DNA from 4 places in the Streptomyces sp. NBC_01224 genome. Region 1 is predicted to be linked to each of the others. Evidence: riboswitches for the same ligand, from Rfam matches in the RefSeq annotation. Region 1 holds a riboswitch; each other region holds the start of a gene.
What was found. Region 1 has a riboswitch for cyclic di-AMP ahead of OG609_RS24570 (transglycosylase family protein). Riboswitches for the same ligand answer to the same signal wherever they lie in the genome.
Positions count from the first base shown of each region.

Region 1 (4,188 bases):
GGGCCGCGGGCCGCGCCTACCGGGACGCCATCCGGGCGGCGGAGGGCAACGGATAACGTCGGAGGGTGAACCACAGCCCCGCCGACCGCCCAGCCGATCACCCCGCCGCCTGCCCCGCCGGCGCCCCCGAACTCTTCACGTGGGAGTTCGCCACCGACCCGTACCCGGCCTACGCCTGGCTGCGCGAGCACAGTCCCGTGCACCGGACCGCGCTGCCCAGCGGTGTCGAGGCCTGGCTCGTGACCCGATACGCCGACGCCCGGCAGGCGCTCGCCGACACCCGGCTCTCCAAGAACCCGGCGCACCACGCAGAGCCGGCGCACGCCAAGGGGAAGACGGGCATCCCGGGCGAGCGCAAGGCGGAGCTGATGACGCATCTGCTGAACATCGACCCGCCCGACCACACCCGGCTGCGCCGCCTCGTCTCCAAGGCGTTCACTCCGCGCAGGGTCGCCGAGTTCGCGCCGCGGGTGCAGGAACTGACGGACCGCCTCATCGACCGTTTCATCGCGGAGGGGAAGGCGGACCTCATCCACGACTTCGCGTTCCCACTGCCCATCTACGCGATCTGCGATCTGCTCGGCGTCCCGCGCGAGGACCAGGACGACTTCCGGGACTGGGCGGGCATGATGATCCGCCACGGCGGCGGCCCGCGCGGCGGGGTGGCCAGGTCGGTGAAGAAGATGCGCGGCTATCTTGCCGAACTGATCCACCGCAAGCGGGAGAACCCGGGGGACGACCTGATCTCGGGGCTGATCCGGGCCAGCGACCACGGCGAGCACCTCACCGAGAACGAGGCCGCGGCCATGGCCTTCATCCTGCTCTTCGCCGGGTTCGAGACGACGGTCAACCTCATCGGCAACGGGGTGTACGCACTGCTGCGCAACCCCGCACAGCGCGAGCGGCTGCAGCACTCCCTCGACGCGGGGGAGAGCGACCTGCTGGAGACCGGGATCGAGGAACTGCTGCGGTACGACGGCCCGGTGGAGCTGGCGACCTGGCGGTTCGCCACCCAGCCGCTGACGCTCGGCGGACAGGACATCGCGGCCGGCGACCCCGTACTCGTCGTACTCGCCGCAGCCGACCGCGACCCGGAGCGCTTCGGGGACCCCGACACGCTCGACCTCGCACGGCGTGACAATCAGCACCTCGGATACGGGCACGGCATCCACTACTGCCTGGGAGCACCGCTCGCCCGACTGGAGGGACAGGCCGCGCTCGCGACGCTTCTGAGGCGCCTTCCGGATCTGCGGCTTGCGGTGGAACCTACCGATTTGCGGTGGCGTGGCGGGCTCATCATGCGCGGACTGCGCACTCTGCCCGTGGAGTTCACACCGGGGTCCGCACCGGTGCGAAGTGACGCTCCGTCAACTCTGTGACTTTCACGTGATCTGTGCTGCATCGACTTGTGACACACGTTCGAGTCCCGCTAGGTTCACCGTTCGACTCACCAGTCACTCGTCAGTCACACGGAAGGCAACCCCATGGGCTCCGCGAACGGCAGACACCGTCGCCCTCGTCAGGCACCCGCCATCGTCGTCGCCGCGGGCGTGACCGGATCGGCCATCGCCATCCCGCTGCTCGGTGCGGCCAGTGCGCACGCGGCCGACACCACGACCTGGGACCGGGTGGCCGAGTGCGAGAGCGGCGGCATGTGGAGCGCCGACCTCGGCAACGGCTTCTACGGCGGTCTGCAGTTCTCGCAGGAGACCTGGAAGGCGTACGGCGGCGACACGTACGCCCCGCGTGCCGACCTCGCCAGCCGCGCGCAGCAGATAGCCGTGGCGGAGAAGGTCCTGGACGACAAGGGTCCGCAGGCGTGGCCCAGCTGTGCGGTCATCTCCGGCCTCGCGGTGGACGGGACGCTGCCGGGTGTCGACCCGGGTTCCGCGCCCTCCTCCGAGCCGACGCAGAGCGCGGGGCGGGCTGACGGCGCGTCGGCGGCCCCGTCCGATGACGCCACGCCGTCGGACAGGGTCTCGGGCGGCAAGGGCGGCTCGAAGGGCTCGAACGGCGCCGGCAAGTCGGCCGGCAAGGCCAAGGCGTCTGCGAAGCCTTCGGCCAGTGCGTCGGCCACTTCGCCCTCCGGGATACCCGATTCATCCGGCTCATCCGATTCGTCCGGTGGCGTCGCCGGCAAGCACCGCGGCGCACCGGCCCCCGAAGGGAGCCGGGACGCGAACGGCGGTGACCGCGAGTCGGGCCGCCATGCCTCCCGCGGTGACGCCGACGCGCGCGACGCGGGCGCTTCGGCTGCCGACGGTACGTACACCGTGCACCCCGGCGACAACCTCTGGGCGATTGCTGACGCACAGAAGGTTCCCGGTGGCTGGCCCGCGCTCTATGAGGCCAACAAGGATGCCGTCGGCTCCGATCCGGACCTCATCCTCCCTGGCCAGAGCCTCGACCTCGACGTGAAGGCCGAGTGAGGGCAGTCTGAAAATCGGCTAAAAGAGCCCCAAAAACAGGGGTAGTTCAGAGGCCTATGTCCGCTTATGTGTAAGTGAGACATGGGTCTCTTTGCGTCAACTGGCGTGTCGCGCCCGGGTGACCCTTCCGCACCGCTCCCACCTGCGGAAACGACGGTTCCTCAGATGCAAGTAGGGGAAGATTGTCGGATGTGTCCGTCTTTGAATGTGAGGGTTGCGTATGTTTACGGTCGGAACCGCTCGCACCGCGGGCCCCGTCGACCGTCACGCCGAATCCTGCCGTCGGTCGAAGGGAACAGACGCGTAAAGCGCCGTAGGCAGGAGCGGGGGACCCAGGTAAGCGCCGGGCCCGATCGTCGAAAGACGCATCAGGACCGGCTTGGGGTGAAGTCGCGTGCTAGGACGTGCGACCGGGCAACTCACTTGGCCCGAACCCGACAGCTCACCTCGTAGGCGTCGGTGAGGAGAAGTTCCATGCTGTTTTCCAGCAAGGGCAAGCACCGCCGCCCGTCCAAGGCCGTCCGTATCGCCACGCTCGCCGGTGTCGCCGGTACCGCTGTCGCCGTACCGCTGATGGGCGCGACCGGCGCCTCCGCCGCCTCTGTCGCCACCTGGGACGCCGTCGCCCAGTGCGAGTCCGGTGGCAACTGGTCCATCAACACCGGCAACGGCTACTACGGCGGTCTGCAGTTCTCGCAGTCCAGCTGGGCCGCCGCCGGTGGTACGCAGTACGCCCCCCGTGCCGACCTGGCCACCAAGGCTCAGCAGATCGCCACCGCCGAGAAGCTCCTCGACATGCAGGGTCCGGGTGCCTGGGGCTGCGCCGGTGCCGGCAACCTGACCAACGACGGTGTCGACCCGGGCGTCGACACCGGCTCCTCCTCGAACTCCACCTCCAGCTCCAACGCCACCGAGCAGAAGAGCACTCCGGCCGCGCCGAAGCAGCAGGCCCAGCCGGAGAAGACCGCGCGTACCGAGGCCCCGGCCGCCTCCCGCTCGGACCGCTCCGTCGCCCCGCAGGCCGAGTCGAAGAAGACCGTCACCACCCCGACCGGCGAGAAGGTCAAGAAGGGCGACGGCGAGTACAAGGTCGCCTCCGGTGACTCCCTGAGCAAGATCGCCGCCGACCGCAAGGTCAAGGGCGGTTGGCAGCAGCTGTTCGAGCTGAACAAGGACATCGTCAAGGACGCCGACCTGATCTACCCGGGTCAGCAGCTCCACCTGACGAAGTAGTTCAGGCTCACTCCCCCCGAGCACCCCGGCCCGGCGCGCAATCCCCCGTATGCGCCGGGCCGGGGTTTCTGCGTGACGCGTCACCTCTGCCCGACGCCCCGGCTCCATGTGCGGCGCGTCGCTCCCTCTGTGCAGAGGGAGCGACGCCTGTCGCACAGGGGGCGCCGACTATGGGTGATCGTTCAACTGTTGTAGTTACTGATCAGTAAAATTCTGACCGTTTGCCCGGCAATGCGCGCTCTTGGGTCCTTTTTCGTCCCAGGGGACGGGCGGTCGTCCGACTGAGCGGGCCGGGCCGGTTAGGCTCTTGTCGCAAGGCCAAAGTGACCCTGCACAATCAGTGTCATATCCCAGAAGGAGATGCCTCGTGCCGTCCATCGACGTCGTCGTAGCCCGGGAAATCCTCGACTCCCGGGGGAACCCCACGGTCGAGGTCGAGGTTGGCCTCGACGACGGCAGCACGGGTCGTGCTGCCGTGCCGTCCGGCGCCTCCACCGGTGCGTTCGAGGCCATTGAGCTTCGCGAC
Region 1 is NZ_CP108529.1:5,467,780-5,471,967, forward strand. It holds gene OG609_RS24555 (nucleoside triphosphate pyrophosphohydrolase) at 1-56, shown strand, start outside; gene OG609_RS24560 (cytochrome P450 family protein) at 66-1,379, shown strand; gene OG609_RS24565 (transglycosylase family protein) at 1,485-2,429, shown strand; cyclic di-AMP (ydaO/yuaA leader) riboswitch at 2,729-2,900, shown strand; gene OG609_RS24570 (transglycosylase family protein) at 2,904-3,662, shown strand; gene eno (phosphopyruvate hydratase) at 4,030-4,188, shown strand, end outside.

Region 2 (4,188 bases), 1.1 Mb from region 1:
GTCCGCTCCACCGTACGGACCGGGGTCCGCCCCACCGTACGGACCGGGGTCCGCCCCACCGTACGGACCGGGGTCCGCCCCACCGTACGGACCGGGGTCCGCCCCACCGTACGGACCGGCATACGCGCCCCCGTACGGGCCGGGACACGGACCGGGATTCGCGCCGCCGGGGCAGCATGCGTCGCCCAGGCGCGGACCATCGGCCCAGGTCAAAGCACACGCCAAAGCACAGGCCAAGGCTCATGGCAGGGCTGCCGCCCGCGCCGTGGCCGAGTACGAATCGTTCGCGACATCACTGGCATCGCTGCGTCGGCAGGCCCGCCGCGGCGCGGCGGGCCCGGACTTCGCCGAGCGCGAGCTGGAGCTGCTGCACCACCTCTGGCAGCGCAGGGACGTGGCCGCTCCCGCCCTGACGTACGCGGCGCAGGCGACGGGCCGCCTGCACCCCCACCGCCTGCCGACGGCCCCTTACGCATACCCGTTCCCGCAGCACACGCAGTACGGCGGCTACGGCCACAACCCCTATCTGACCCCGCACCGACCGCCGCCACCGCAGTAGCACAGCGCTCCAGGGGCGTTCGCGAGCAGTCGTCCGAGATCCGTGGACGGCTGCGCCGCCCTCGTCAGGCGGATGCTTCGGTGAGGTCCGCCAGTTCCCGCTCGGTCAGCGAGAGGTCGGCGACGGCCACCAGCGCGGGCAGCTGCTCGACCGTACGGGCCGAGGCGATCGGCGCGGCGACGGTCGGCCGGGACGCGAGCCACGCAAGCGCGACGGTCGCGATCTCCGCGTCGCGCTCCTGGGCGACCTTGTCGAGTGCCGCCAGGACCTTCTGCCCCCGCTCCGACTCCAGGTACTGACCGGCCTTCTCGGCCCGCGCGCTCTCCACCGAAGCACCCGGACGGTACTTGCCGGTGAGGAAGCCGGAGGCCAGGGCGAAGTACGGGACGGCGGCGAGCCCGGCCCGGGCAGCCGTGTCCTGGAGCTCACCCTCGTACGTGTCGCGGGAGACCAGGTTGTAGTGCGGCTGCAGGGCGACGTAACGCGCCAGCCCCTCGCGCTCCGAGAAGTCCAGGGACGCCTGGAGCCGCTCGGGGCTGATGTTGGAGGCGCCGATCTCCCGGACCTTGCCCTCCTTCACCAGCTGATCGAGGGCGGTGATGATCTCCTCGACCGGGACGGTCTCGTCGTCGAAGTGCGTGTAGTACAGATCGATGTGGTCGGTGCCGAGCCGGCGCAGCGACTCCTCGGCCGCGGCCTTGATGTTCGCGGCGGACAGACCCTTGTACGAGGGGTGGGCGCCGACCTTGGTGGCAACCACGATGTCGGAACGGTTGGAGCGTGCCGCGAGCCACTTGCCGATGACGGTCTCCGACTCGCCGCCCTCGTTGCCCGGGATCCAGGCGGAGTAGGCGTCGGCGGTGTCGATGAAGTTGCCGCCCGCCGCGGCGTAGGCGTCCAGCACGGTGAACGACTGCGCCTCGTCGGCGGTCCAGCCGAAGACGTTGCCGCCCAGGGCGAGCGGGAAGACCTGAAGGTCGGAAGGGCCCAGCTTACGAAGAGAAGTCATATCCAGATCAACGGATTCCGGCGAGTCCGCTATTCCGGCAGACCGGCAGCCCTGACGTCGGGGGGTGAGCGTCAGGACTGCCGGGGTTCAACGGCCTGTGAACCGGCTCGGATCACGAAGGCCGGGAGGCGGCCGGCGGATCAGGGATTGAGGCCCTTGTCGCGCAGCCAGGCCATCGGGTCGATGCCCGTACCGTCGGGGGTGTGGACCTCCAGGTGGAGGTGCGCGCCCGTGACATTGCCGGTCGCGCCGACCCGGCCGATGGTCTCACCGGTGGTGACCTTCTGGCCGACACTGACGCCGATCGAGGACTGGTGGCAGAACCACAGCTCCGTACCGTCGTCGAGCTCCAGCACCGTGCGGTAGCCGTACGAACCGGACCAGCCTGCCGACTTGATGGTGCCGCCGTGTACGGCCTTGATCGGGGTGCCGGTCGGCGCCGCGAAGTCGAGGCCGGTGTGGTAGCCGGAGGACCACATCGAGCCGGCCTGGCCGAAGGTCGAGGTGATCGTGTACGAGGAGGTCGGGATGGCGTAGCTGGCGGCGAGCTTGGCGAGCCGCAGGGCCTCGGCCTTCGCCTTGGCTTCCGCCTCCGCCTTCTTCTTCTCGGCGGCGGCCTTGGCCTCGGCCGCGTCCTGCTGCTTCTTGGCCTCGGCGGCGGCCTTCTCCGCGGCCGCCTTCTCCTGCGCCGCCTTGGCCTCGGCGTCGGCGGCGTCCTGCTGCTGCTCGGCCTGCTGGAGGATGCGGGCCCGGAGTGCCTCGCCCGCGTCCGTCGTGCCCTGCTCGGCCTCGGCGGCGGTGAGGCCGGCGGTGGTGAGCGGGGCGGCAGCGGCGGCGGCTTCGGCCTTGTCGGCCTCGGACTCACCGGAGAACAGGGAGCCCACGCCGGGAAGGGACTTGGCGTCGGGGAGGTTGTCCGAGATGGAGTCGGGAAGGGAGATGGAGACCGGCGGCTTGCTCTGCGCGGTGGCCATGCCGCCCGCGCCGACTGCCGCGATGACACCGACCCCGAGCACCGTGGAGCTACGGGCAAGTCCGTTGCGCTGCTTGGCGACGCGGTGCTTGCCGCGTACGGGGCGGACGGACTCCTCGGTGGGATTCCACTCGTCCCAGCTTCTGTCGGGCTCACTGTTGCCGTCGGCGCGGAATTCGCTGCCGAACTCACCGGCGAAGTCGCCGCCCGTCTCGGCGCCGAACGCCGTTCCCGTCCCAGCGGTTCCGTAGTCGGAGCCGAAATCGGATCCGAAGTCGGCGCCGAAGTCGGAACTGAACTCGGGGTTGAACCGAGAGGGGGCCTCGGGGGCAGGCTTGTTGGACGCCACGGGGGCGCACTCCTTTCCTTCCTTCTCGCCTACCGGGTTAGCTGACGGGTTCGGAGCAGGAAGGTCTCCTACGGGCCCCTCTGCCTCTCACGAGACACAGGTGTCCGATTCACCCCATGTAGGTGGTTCCCCGGTTCCCTTGCGGAATTCGGCGCTCGCGCACGGTGCCGCCACTGACGACGGCTGGGACGACCGCGCTGCGTTATCGAACGTTAATAGACACACGGGCCTGATTCCAAGCTGTTCCCACTGATCGTTCAGGTCTTTGGCCTGGACTTTACGGGACACAACCGGGTGGAATCGGACGAGTTGATCGCCCCTCAGTCATTACCCGGTTCCTGACGTTGCGTCAAATGTTATGCGGAGCGACGCCTTTCGGTTACGTACGGTGGCATCGCGCGCACAAGGCCGCGCCCCGGGCCGCGCCAAACACCCGACCCGCACGAGCCACCCGGCCCGCACGAGGCACCCGATTCACGCGAAGCACCCGCCCTACCCGTCACGCCGTTTCCAGGCCCACGATCTTCACGGTCCTGCGCCGGTCCGGCTGCCCCTCCGCGGGACGTACGACCGCGAGCAGCGCCATGTCGTCGGTCGTCTCACCGCCCGTGTGCAGCCGCACGTCATCGGTCAGCGCGGACAGCAGCTCCTCGGGCCCCGGAAAGATCCGCCCGCGCAACCGGGCCGCCGGGTCGTAGAAGACCCCATCGGCGTTCCGTGCCTCGGAGAGGCCGTCGGTGTAGAGGAGCAGGGTCGTCCCCGTCGGCAGATCCCACTCGTCCGCCCGGTCGGGCCACACCCCCAGGTCCATCCCGAGCGGTAGCGCGGGCACCGTGGACCCCAGCACCTCCACCGCCCCGTCCGGGTGCAGCAGGATCGGCTCGGGATGACCGCGGTTGACGATCCGCACCCGGGACACTCCGGACGGGATCTCGGCCAGTACGGCAGTGATGAAGCCCTCGACCGCGTCCAGCCCGCCCCGCGCCCCCTCCCGCGCCAGCGCCCGCTCCAGCCGCTGCGCCACGCCCTCCAGCGAGCGCTCCTGCTCGGCCGCCTCCCGGAACGCCCCGATGACCACCGCCACCGACTCCACGGCGTCGAGCCCCTTCCCCCGTACGTCCCCGACCACCAGGCGCACCCCCTGCGGGGTGTCCGCCACGGCGAACAGGTCGCCGCCGACGAACTCGTCCGCCTGCGCCGCCTCGTACCGCGCCGCCACATGCAGCCCGCCGATCCGGTCGGACGGCTTCGGCAGCACCGCCCGCATGGCGGTCTCCGCGATGACCCGCGCGGAGGCC
Region 2 is NZ_CP108529.1:4,366,807-4,370,994, forward strand. It holds gene OG609_RS19305 (PrsW family glutamic-type intramembrane protease) at 1-559, shown strand, start outside; gene OG609_RS19310 (aldo/keto reductase) at 624-1,568, opposite strand; gene OG609_RS19315 (M23 family metallopeptidase) at 1,709-2,890, opposite strand; cyclic di-AMP (ydaO/yuaA leader) riboswitch at 2,902-3,054, opposite strand; gene OG609_RS19320 (PP2C family protein-serine/threonine phosphatase) at 3,390-4,188, opposite strand, start outside.
Region 2: another riboswitch for cyclic di-AMP. It lies ahead of OG609_RS19315 (M23 family metallopeptidase); the one in region 1 lies ahead of OG609_RS24570 (transglycosylase family protein).

Region 3 (4,188 bases), 4.9 Mb from region 1:
CAGGTCAAGAGGTGTTCACCTTCGGAATTCGTTGTTTTGGCGAGCGGATCTGACGATTTGGCGTTAAGAGCGCGTCATTGTATGGGGATCGGCGGGTGCGGGAACCGCAGCAGGATCCGGTGCAAAGTTTCGCCCATTCCAGATTCCGGAAGGGTGCGGGCGTCCCGGAGCGCCACGATGCGCGGATGGCCGCGGGTCGCGCATCCACGGTCTTGATGCCAGCCTGGAGTCATGGCTTGGGCGTCATGGACGACTCGCGGTGTGTTCTCCGGGCGCGGTGGCGTGCTCACGGAGGAGGTCGGCGTCCTGTCCGGAGACCTGACCGTTCACACGACCTGGGCCGATGACACGGCCCAGGTCACTGTGCAGTACACGGGTGCGATCGACTGGTTCACCATGTCGGGCAGCCCGGTGCCGTGCTGCTCGGAGGACGACAGCCGGCGCCTTCACGAGGCGGTGGTGGAGTCCGTCCGGCAGGGAGCGGCGGCCACGGTTCCGAGGCCTCCGCCACAGAAGCCGGAGCAGCCGACGGAGAGCGCCCAGGAGTGAGGGCTGCGTCGGCGGGCGCGCGCCGGACGTTGCGGTCCGGATCACCGGGTGGCAGCCCGGTTCAGGCGGTGTGGCGGTCCGTGGCGATGGCGAAGACATGGAGTGCCGGTGTCTTGGAGCCCATGTACTGAGGCCCGGACGGCAAGGTGATCGGCGCGAGTTGTCTGGACGGGTCGACGTCCACTCCGATTGTGTAGAGCTTTGCGGTGCGTGTGCTCTGTGCCCGGCCGCTGCCGTTGACCTTGCCTCCGTCGGCCGCGATCACCGTTCCCTTCGGGACGGTTGTGGCGCCCCAGTCGGGGACGGTGATCGGGAGTGCGCTGCTGGTTCCGTCGGCGTAGGCGACCGTGACGGTGCCGGTCAGGCCGGAAGCCGGGGCGTATGTGGCGGTCATGAGAAGGCCTACGCGGGACGCATGACCGGCCAGGGGGATGAGTTGGCCATGGGCGAGGGCGTTGTTCTCGGTTCCGACGAAGTCGGTCGGCAGGGTGAAGCGCGGCGCCCGGGGTTCGTCGAGGCCAGACGCGAACAGAGGGCACCCGCCTCCCCTCGGACGCCGACACAGGCGCGATCTGGCGGTTGAACCGCCCCGACGGCCGCGGATGAGCCCCAGCAGGCGAGCAGGGCACGACTTCGGCTCAGAGCCTGGTGCGCGCCCACCCCAAGCCCCGGATCACTAGGATCTCTTGCGTGACAAGAGCATTCAGCGGCTGGACAGAGCAAGCGTTCGAGCTGCTCCTGCAGTTGGAGGGCATGCCCTCGCAAGAAGCTCGCGAACAGCGCCGCAAGGAACGGGAGCGTCTCGTACGGCAGCCCATGATCGCGTTGCTGAACGATGTGGCCGACGCGGACCAGGCCTACGAAGACTTCTCCGTCTGGGGGTTCCGCAAGGATCCGTGGTGGTGGCAGCACCAAGTGGCGGTGATCCGGATCGCACGCAACGTCGAGATCGGGCTCCGCTTCGACCTCGACGGGCTCCGGATCAAGGGCGGCTGGACCTACCCGGACCCGGGGCAGGTCCCGTTGTTCCGTACGGCCGTTGCCGCGCAGGACAGCGGCCCCGATCTGGTGCGCGCCATCGAGGCGCTGGGGGCCCGGGGGTACGAGATCACCGGCGACACCATGAAGCGCATGCCACGTGGCCATGACGCCGGCCATCCCCGCGCCGACCTGCTCCGGTACCGCTCGGTCTCCGCTGCCCGTCCGCTCGGCGGGGACTGCGCGCAGCACACGCCGGCGTTGCTCGACGCCGTGCTCCGAGCGGCGGAGGAGTTGGAGCCCCTGCTCTCCTGGCTCGCCGGCCATGTGACGGTTCCCGGTTCCCGCCGGCACGCCGTCTAGCGTCGCCTCCGCATGCCGTCCCCGCGGTGAGCGACCGAAAGGCGGTCCGTGACCGGCGGGTGTGGTCCCTCCCGAGGGGCCTGTTCGGCCCCTCGCCACCCTTCGGTACTGAACCGCCATCGGCGCTGCTGTGCGTCAGTAGGCCCCGAACACGTTGTCGATGGAGCCGTACTTGTCGGCGGCGTAGTTGCACGCTGCGGTGATGTTGGCGATCGGGTCGTAGCTGTCCATCGACGTACCGGGCACGTGGTAGGCACGGAACGTGGGGTCGATGATCTGGAGGAGGCCCTTGGACGGCGTGCCCTTGGCGGCGTTCGAGTCCCAGTTGTTGATGGCCAGGGGGTTGCCGGACGACTCGCGCATGACGTTGCGGTGGATTCCGTCGTAGCTGCCGGGGATGCTGTGCTTGGCCATGACGGCCAGCGACTGCTTGATCCAGCCGTCCAGGTCGTTCGTGTACGTCGCAGCCTTCGCGGCCGGTGCGGCAGTGGCGGAAGTCTTGGACTCGGCCTGGGCACCGATTGTCAGCTTCATGCCCGGGCGAATCCCTGCGGGGTTGTCGCCGACGATCTCTCGATTGTCCTCGTACAGCTTCTGCCAGCCACCACTGAGTGAATGCTCCCGCGCGATCTTGGAAAGGGTATCGCCCGCGATCACGGAATAGATGGTGGGCGCATCCTTCTGCGCGGTCTTTTCCTTGACGGTGGCGACGGTCGACGCCGCAGCCTTTTCGGCGGTGGCGGACTGCACCGGCGCTGCCGAGGCGAAGCCGGCACCGACCAGCGGAAGCACGAGAGCGGCTCCGCCCGTGGTCGCGGCGATGAGACCACGGGTCAGCGAAGTGGACTTGCGACGACGGTGGATACCCGTTGCAGACATAGCGAATTCCTCTCCGTCGCCTACGAGGTGAGCTGTCGGGTTCGGACTGGAGATGTCCGGTCGCACGCGAATGCGGCTTCGCCCCGAGCCGTTCCGGATACCGGATCGGCGGCTTACCTGGGTCCCCCGCTCCTGCCGTCCATGAGTGGTCGGATTGCCGGACGGCGGCAGGATTCGGCGTTCCGTCCGGATTGACGGTGACCGTAGGCGAGAAACACCGAAGGGAACAAGCCCCTATTTTTGGATCACAATTCATTTGCAAGATCAAACCGCGGAATTGGCAGTAATCCACCTCACACCGCGAAGCCAAATTTCCTTGCACAGAAGGGAACCGGACAGCGCGCCACGGCGTCTTGAACTCTTAACGTGACTCACACCACGGGATCCACAAAAGGGGCAATTTGGTCAGCATTCAAGGGTCGCAATTCTCCCCAAATTCCTCTTTATTAACCAAGGGATCACTTCTAAGCAAATCGCCCATACTGGAACATTTACATGCGATCCGGATGTCTCTCGGGCCGATCGCATCCGCCGGGACTCCATGGCCTCCGGTCTCCTGGCGAAGCGGCCCGCGGGCCGCTCGTCGCACTCCCCCGCACGACATCGAGGCTTTGCCATTCGTCCTCCGGGTCGTTATCGTTTTCAACGGCTCTGTTGTCTCCGATAGAGGTGGACGTTGCGCATCTGAGGTTCGCGATCATCGCGCCGTACGGCTCCGGCCGTACGCCCGTCACGCAGTGGCAGTGTTCAGTCCTGCCCGTGACCCCGCGTGGATGCGACCTCGGTGCATGAGCCGTCCCTCGATCTTTCGGACCGCCGCACCTCCCTCCCGGTTCGGTCGCTGCGTGGTGCTCGCATACGAAGCCCCCGTTCACCGCGCTTGCGACTGCGAGGATCACCATGGCGACACCCACCGCCCCCAGCGCCTCTCTCACCTGCTCCGCCCTGTCCTTCCAGTGGCCGGACGGCACGACCGTCTTCGACGGGCTCTCCCTCAGCATCGGCCGCGGCCGCACCGGTCTCGTCGGGACCAACGGCGCGGGCAAGTCGACACTGCTGCGACTTCTGGCCGGCCAACTGCGCCCGTCCCAGGGCTCGGTGACCGTCGGCGGCAGCCTCGCCCACCTCCCTCAGAACATCACCCTCGACACGAGCCTGCGTGTGGACGAGGCCCTGGGCATCGCCGGACGGCGCAATGCGCTGCGCGCCATCGAAGCCGGGGATGTGGACGAGAAACACTTCGAGACGATCGGCGACGACTGGGACGTCGAGGAACGAGCCCTCGCGACACTGGGGTCACTCGGACTCGGCGATGTCGAACTGGACCGCACCGTAGGCCAGATGTCCGGCGGGGAGACCGTCCTGCTGCGCCTGGCCGCACTGCTGCTGGAGCATCCCGACGTTCTCCTGCTGGACGAA
Region 3 is NZ_CP108529.1:549,907-554,094, forward strand. It holds gene OG609_RS02355 (hypothetical protein) at 232-549, shown strand; gene OG609_RS02360 (hypothetical protein) at 611-943, opposite strand; gene OG609_RS02365 (DUF2461 family protein) at 1,240-1,890, shown strand; gene OG609_RS02370 (transglycosylase SLT domain-containing protein) at 2,026-2,769, opposite strand; cyclic di-AMP (ydaO/yuaA leader) riboswitch at 2,774-2,959, opposite strand; gene OG609_RS02375 (ABC-F family ATP-binding cassette domain-containing protein) at 3,670-4,188, shown strand, end outside.
Region 3: another riboswitch for cyclic di-AMP. It lies ahead of OG609_RS02370 (transglycosylase SLT domain-containing protein); the one in region 1 lies ahead of OG609_RS24570 (transglycosylase family protein).

Region 4 (4,188 bases), 3.1 Mb from region 1:
GCAGATCACCCCGGCGTCAGGGTCTCCCTGGAGGTCCCGGCCTCCCGGCTGGCCAAGGCGCTCGCGCTGGTCGCCGAGGCGTTGCGGGCGCCCGCCTTCGCCGACAGCGAGATCGAACGGCTGGTACGCAACCGGCTCGACGAGATCCCGCACGAGCAGGCCAACCCGGCCCGGCGTGCCGCCAAGCAGCTCTCCAAGGAGCTCTTCCCGGCCGCGGCGCGGATGTCGCGCCCGCGCCAGGGCAGCGAGGAGACGGTGGAGCGGATCGACTCGGCGGCTGTGCGTGCCTTCTTCGACGCCCACGTCCGGCCGTCCACGGCGACCGCCGTGGTCGTCGGTGACCTCACCGGCATCGACCTGGACGCCCTGCTCGCCGACACCCTCGGCGACTGGGCGGGAGACACCGCGGAGCCTCGGCCCGCCCCGCCGATCACCGCCGACGACACCGGCCGAGTGGTGATCGTCGACCGTCCGGGCGCGGTGCAGACGCAGCTGCTGATCGGCCGGATCGGCGCCGACCGGCACGACAGCGTGTGGCCGGCCCAGGTGCTGGGCACGTACTGCCTGGGCGGCACGCTCACCTCCCGGCTGGACCGTGTGCTGCGCGAGGAGAAGGGCTACACCTACGGCGTACGGGCCTTCGCCCAGGTGCTGCGGTCGTCGGCCCCGGATTCCGCCTCGGGGGCGACCGGTGCCGCGATGCTCGCCATCAGCGGATCGGTGGACACGGAGTCCACGGGACCGGCGCTGAAGGACCTGTGGACGGTCCTGCGGACCCTGGCGGCCGAGGGGCTGACCGATGAAGAGCGTGAGACGGCCGTGCAGAACCTCGTGGGTGTCGCACCGCTGAAGTTCGAGACGGCGGCCTCGGTCGCGGGCACCCTCGCCGACCAGGTCGAGCAGCACCTCCCGGACGACTACCAGGCACAGTTGTACGCCCGGCTCGCGGAGACCGGCACGGTCGAGGCGACCGCTGCGGTGGTCAACGCCTTCCCGGGTGACCGGCTGGTCACGATCCTCGTCGGTGACGCGTCACAGATCGAGGAGCCGGTCCGGGCCCTGGGCATCGGAGAGGTGTCGGTGGTCGCCGGCTGACGGGCATACCCGTCGTGGACACCGGACGACCGGCCGGGCCGAGGCGGGCGACCCCCGCCCGCCCGGCCCGTTGCGTGTGACAGTCCACCGGTCGACTTTCACGTTCGACCGAAGCACCGAAGGCAACGGCCGGTCCACTGACCTGTCATATGTCCGCACATCGGGACAGAAGGAAGACCCGTGTGAGCGAAATCTCGCCGAGGTCTTCCTTTTTCTCCGTTTTGGTGGGGAGGTTGCCTGTCTGCCCTGTGGGATGCGCTACAAAACGGCCTGTCCGTTTGGTGAATGTAAATGACCCCGCTTAGCGTCGGCTGGGCTGTCCGTCACTCGTATGCCGCATCCGTGACATACCGGGCAGTCATCGCCGAGTCCCCGTCAGGCGCGAGCCTGGGGAGCCGGGGACCCATGCAGTCCCTGGGGTGAATCGGATGCCTGAGCCCGGATGAGGCCGGGGCGTCCGTAGGAGACCTTCCTGCTCCGAACCCGTCAGCTAACCCGGTAGGCGAGAAGGAAGGAAAGGATCAGCCACTCCATGGCGTTCACCCGTGCCACCGGGAAGCATCGTGCCCCGAGCCGACTGACGCGCAGCAGCGCGAAGATCGCCGGCGTCGCCGCTCTGGCCACCACCGGCGTCATAGGCGGCATGGCCTCTCCGGCCCTCGCCGCGGACTCCTCCGTCAGCGAGACCGGTCTGAACCAGGTCATCGCCATTGAGGGCACCCTCGCCGACCAGATCGACGCCCAGGCCGACGCGCAGAAGCGCCAGGCCGATGTCGCGGCGAAGGCGAAGGCGGAGGCGGAGGCGCAGCGAAAGGCCGAGGCCAAGAAGAAGGCCGAGGCGAAGGCCAAGGCCGACGCGAAGCGCGCGGCCGAGGCACGCGCCGAGAAGGCCCGCGCCGCCCGGTCCGCCGAGCGCACCCGCCTGGGTTACTTCCAGCTCCCGGTCGCCGGTTCGTACGTCACCACCGGCTACAAGTCCAGCGGCTCGCTCTGGTCCTCCGGCAGCCACTCGGGCATCGACTTCCACGCCGCGTCCGGCAGCTCCGTCGTCGCCGTCGGAGCCGGTACGGTCGTCGAGGCCGGCTGGGGAGGCGCGTACGGCAACAACATCGTGCTCCGGATGACGGACGGCACGTACACGCAGTACGGCCACCTCTCCTCGATCGGCGTCTCCGTCGGCCAGAGCGTCGGCGCGGGCCAGCAGATCGGCCTCTCCGGCTCGACCGGCAACTCCACCGGTCCGCACCTTCACTTCGAGGCCAGGACCACGCCGTCGTACGGCTCCGACATGGACCCCGTCGCGTACCTGCGCGCCCACGGCGTCAACGTCTGACCGACGCTCCACCCGCAGCACCCCTTCGAAGGCCCCGGCAGCGCGCCGGGGCCTTCGCCGTGCCTGGCCTCCGCGCCCGCCCGCAGTACCTGCTCCCCGAACCGTCCTGTGACCAAAAGATATTCATGAATTTCCACCCGGCATCGGAAATGCGGCCGCATTGCAATAGAGTCGCAGAACAGGCGTCGGTCGGCCGTGTTTCACGGGGATTAAGGCGGAGGTTCGGACATGCGCATTCCGGCACATTCGGTATGCACGGCAATCCGTGACGACATCGTCTCCGGTTTTTTCGAACGCGGAAGCCGGCTCACCGAGGAGTTGCTGGCGCGCCGTTACGGAGTCTCCCGTGTTCCGGTACGGGAGGCGCTGCGCACCCTGGAGTCCGAGGGCTTCGTGGTAACCCGCCGGCACGCGGGCGCCTGCGTCGCCGAGCCGACCGAGCAGGAGGCCGTCGACCTCCTGGAGGTCCGGATGCTGCTGGAGCCGCTGGGTGCCGCGCGCGCCGCGCAGCGCCGCACCGAGGCGCATCTCAAGGTATTGCGCGGTCTGGTCAGGCTCGGTCAGGAGCGGGCCCGGCGGGGCGAGGGGGAGGACCTGCGCTCACTGGGCGGCTGGTTCCACGAGACGTTGGCGCAGGCCTCCGGCAGTCCCGGCCTGATCGCGCTGCTCACCCAGCTCCGCCACAAGATCGCCTGGATGTACACGGTCGAGCAGCCGGCCCGCCCGGTGGAATCCTGGGCCGAGCGCGGGGCCATTGTGGACGCGGTGGCGAGGCGTGACGCGGAACGGGCCAGGGTGCTGGCCACCCAGCACGCCGAACGGGCCGCGGCCGCGCACCGGCTGCGCCGCGCCGACCGGCCGGGCCGTCGGCCCGATGCCCTGCGCGCCGACCGGGTGAGGGCTTCGCAACACTCCGTAAACACCATGGGTGTTCGGAATTAACAATTACGCCGTATACAAAGAGTAGTAATTCTTCGAGGGCTTTCTTTGGGTTGCCTGAATTTGCTCCGATCGTCCGTCCCGGGTCAGGGAAGTGAAAAAGCCGCGGCCCTCAATAAGGGTGCCGCGGCTCTCTTGCGGAGAATGGTTCAGACGGTCTCCGGAAGCTCGTCGAGCCCTTCGGCGACCAGCTTCGCCAGACGGTCCAGGGCGGCTTCGGAGTCGTCGGCCTCGGACGCGAGCACGATCTCCTCGCCGCCGTGCGCGCCGAGACCGAGCACCGCGAGCATGGAGGCGGCGTTCACCGGGTTGCCGTCGGCCTTGGAGATCGTCACGGGGACGCCGGAAGCCGTAGCGGCACGGACGAAGATGGAAGCGGGGCGGGCGTGCAGGCCCTCGGCCCAACCGACGTTGACGCGGCGCTCAGCCATGGTTCTGCCCTTCACGAATCAATGGTTGTCTAGACCAGTCTCTCATGTGGTGCGCGATGCTCCGGCCGACCTGCGGCACGCCCACAACCCGTGCTCCACCGCCGATCGGCCCCCTCAGACTGCCCCGGCCCCAAGGCCTACGCGACCGCTGACGGAGCCGTAGTCTTTGCGCATGCAGCCCTCGCCGGAGCAGAGTCCGCATCACGCGTACCCCGACCACTGGGAAGCGGACGTGGTCCTCCGCGACGGAGGAACCGCCCGGATCAGGCCCATCACCACGGACGACGCCGAACGGCTGGTCAGCTTCTACGAGCAGGTCTCCGACGAGTCGAAGTACTACCGCTTCTTCGCCCCGTACCCGCGTCTGTCCGACAGGGACGTGCACCGCTT
Region 4 is NZ_CP108529.1:2,359,367-2,363,554, reverse strand. It holds gene OG609_RS09955 (M16 family metallopeptidase) at 1-1,095, shown strand, start outside; cyclic di-AMP (ydaO/yuaA leader) riboswitch at 1,448-1,614, shown strand; gene OG609_RS09950 (M23 family metallopeptidase) at 1,628-2,428, shown strand; gene OG609_RS09945 (GntR family transcriptional regulator) at 2,657-3,370, shown strand; gene OG609_RS09940 (HPr family phosphocarrier protein) at 3,517-3,798, opposite strand; gene OG609_RS09935 (bifunctional acetate--CoA ligase family protein/GNAT family N-acetyltransferase) at 3,971-4,188, shown strand, end outside.
Region 4: another riboswitch for cyclic di-AMP. It lies ahead of OG609_RS09950 (M23 family metallopeptidase); the one in region 1 lies ahead of OG609_RS24570 (transglycosylase family protein).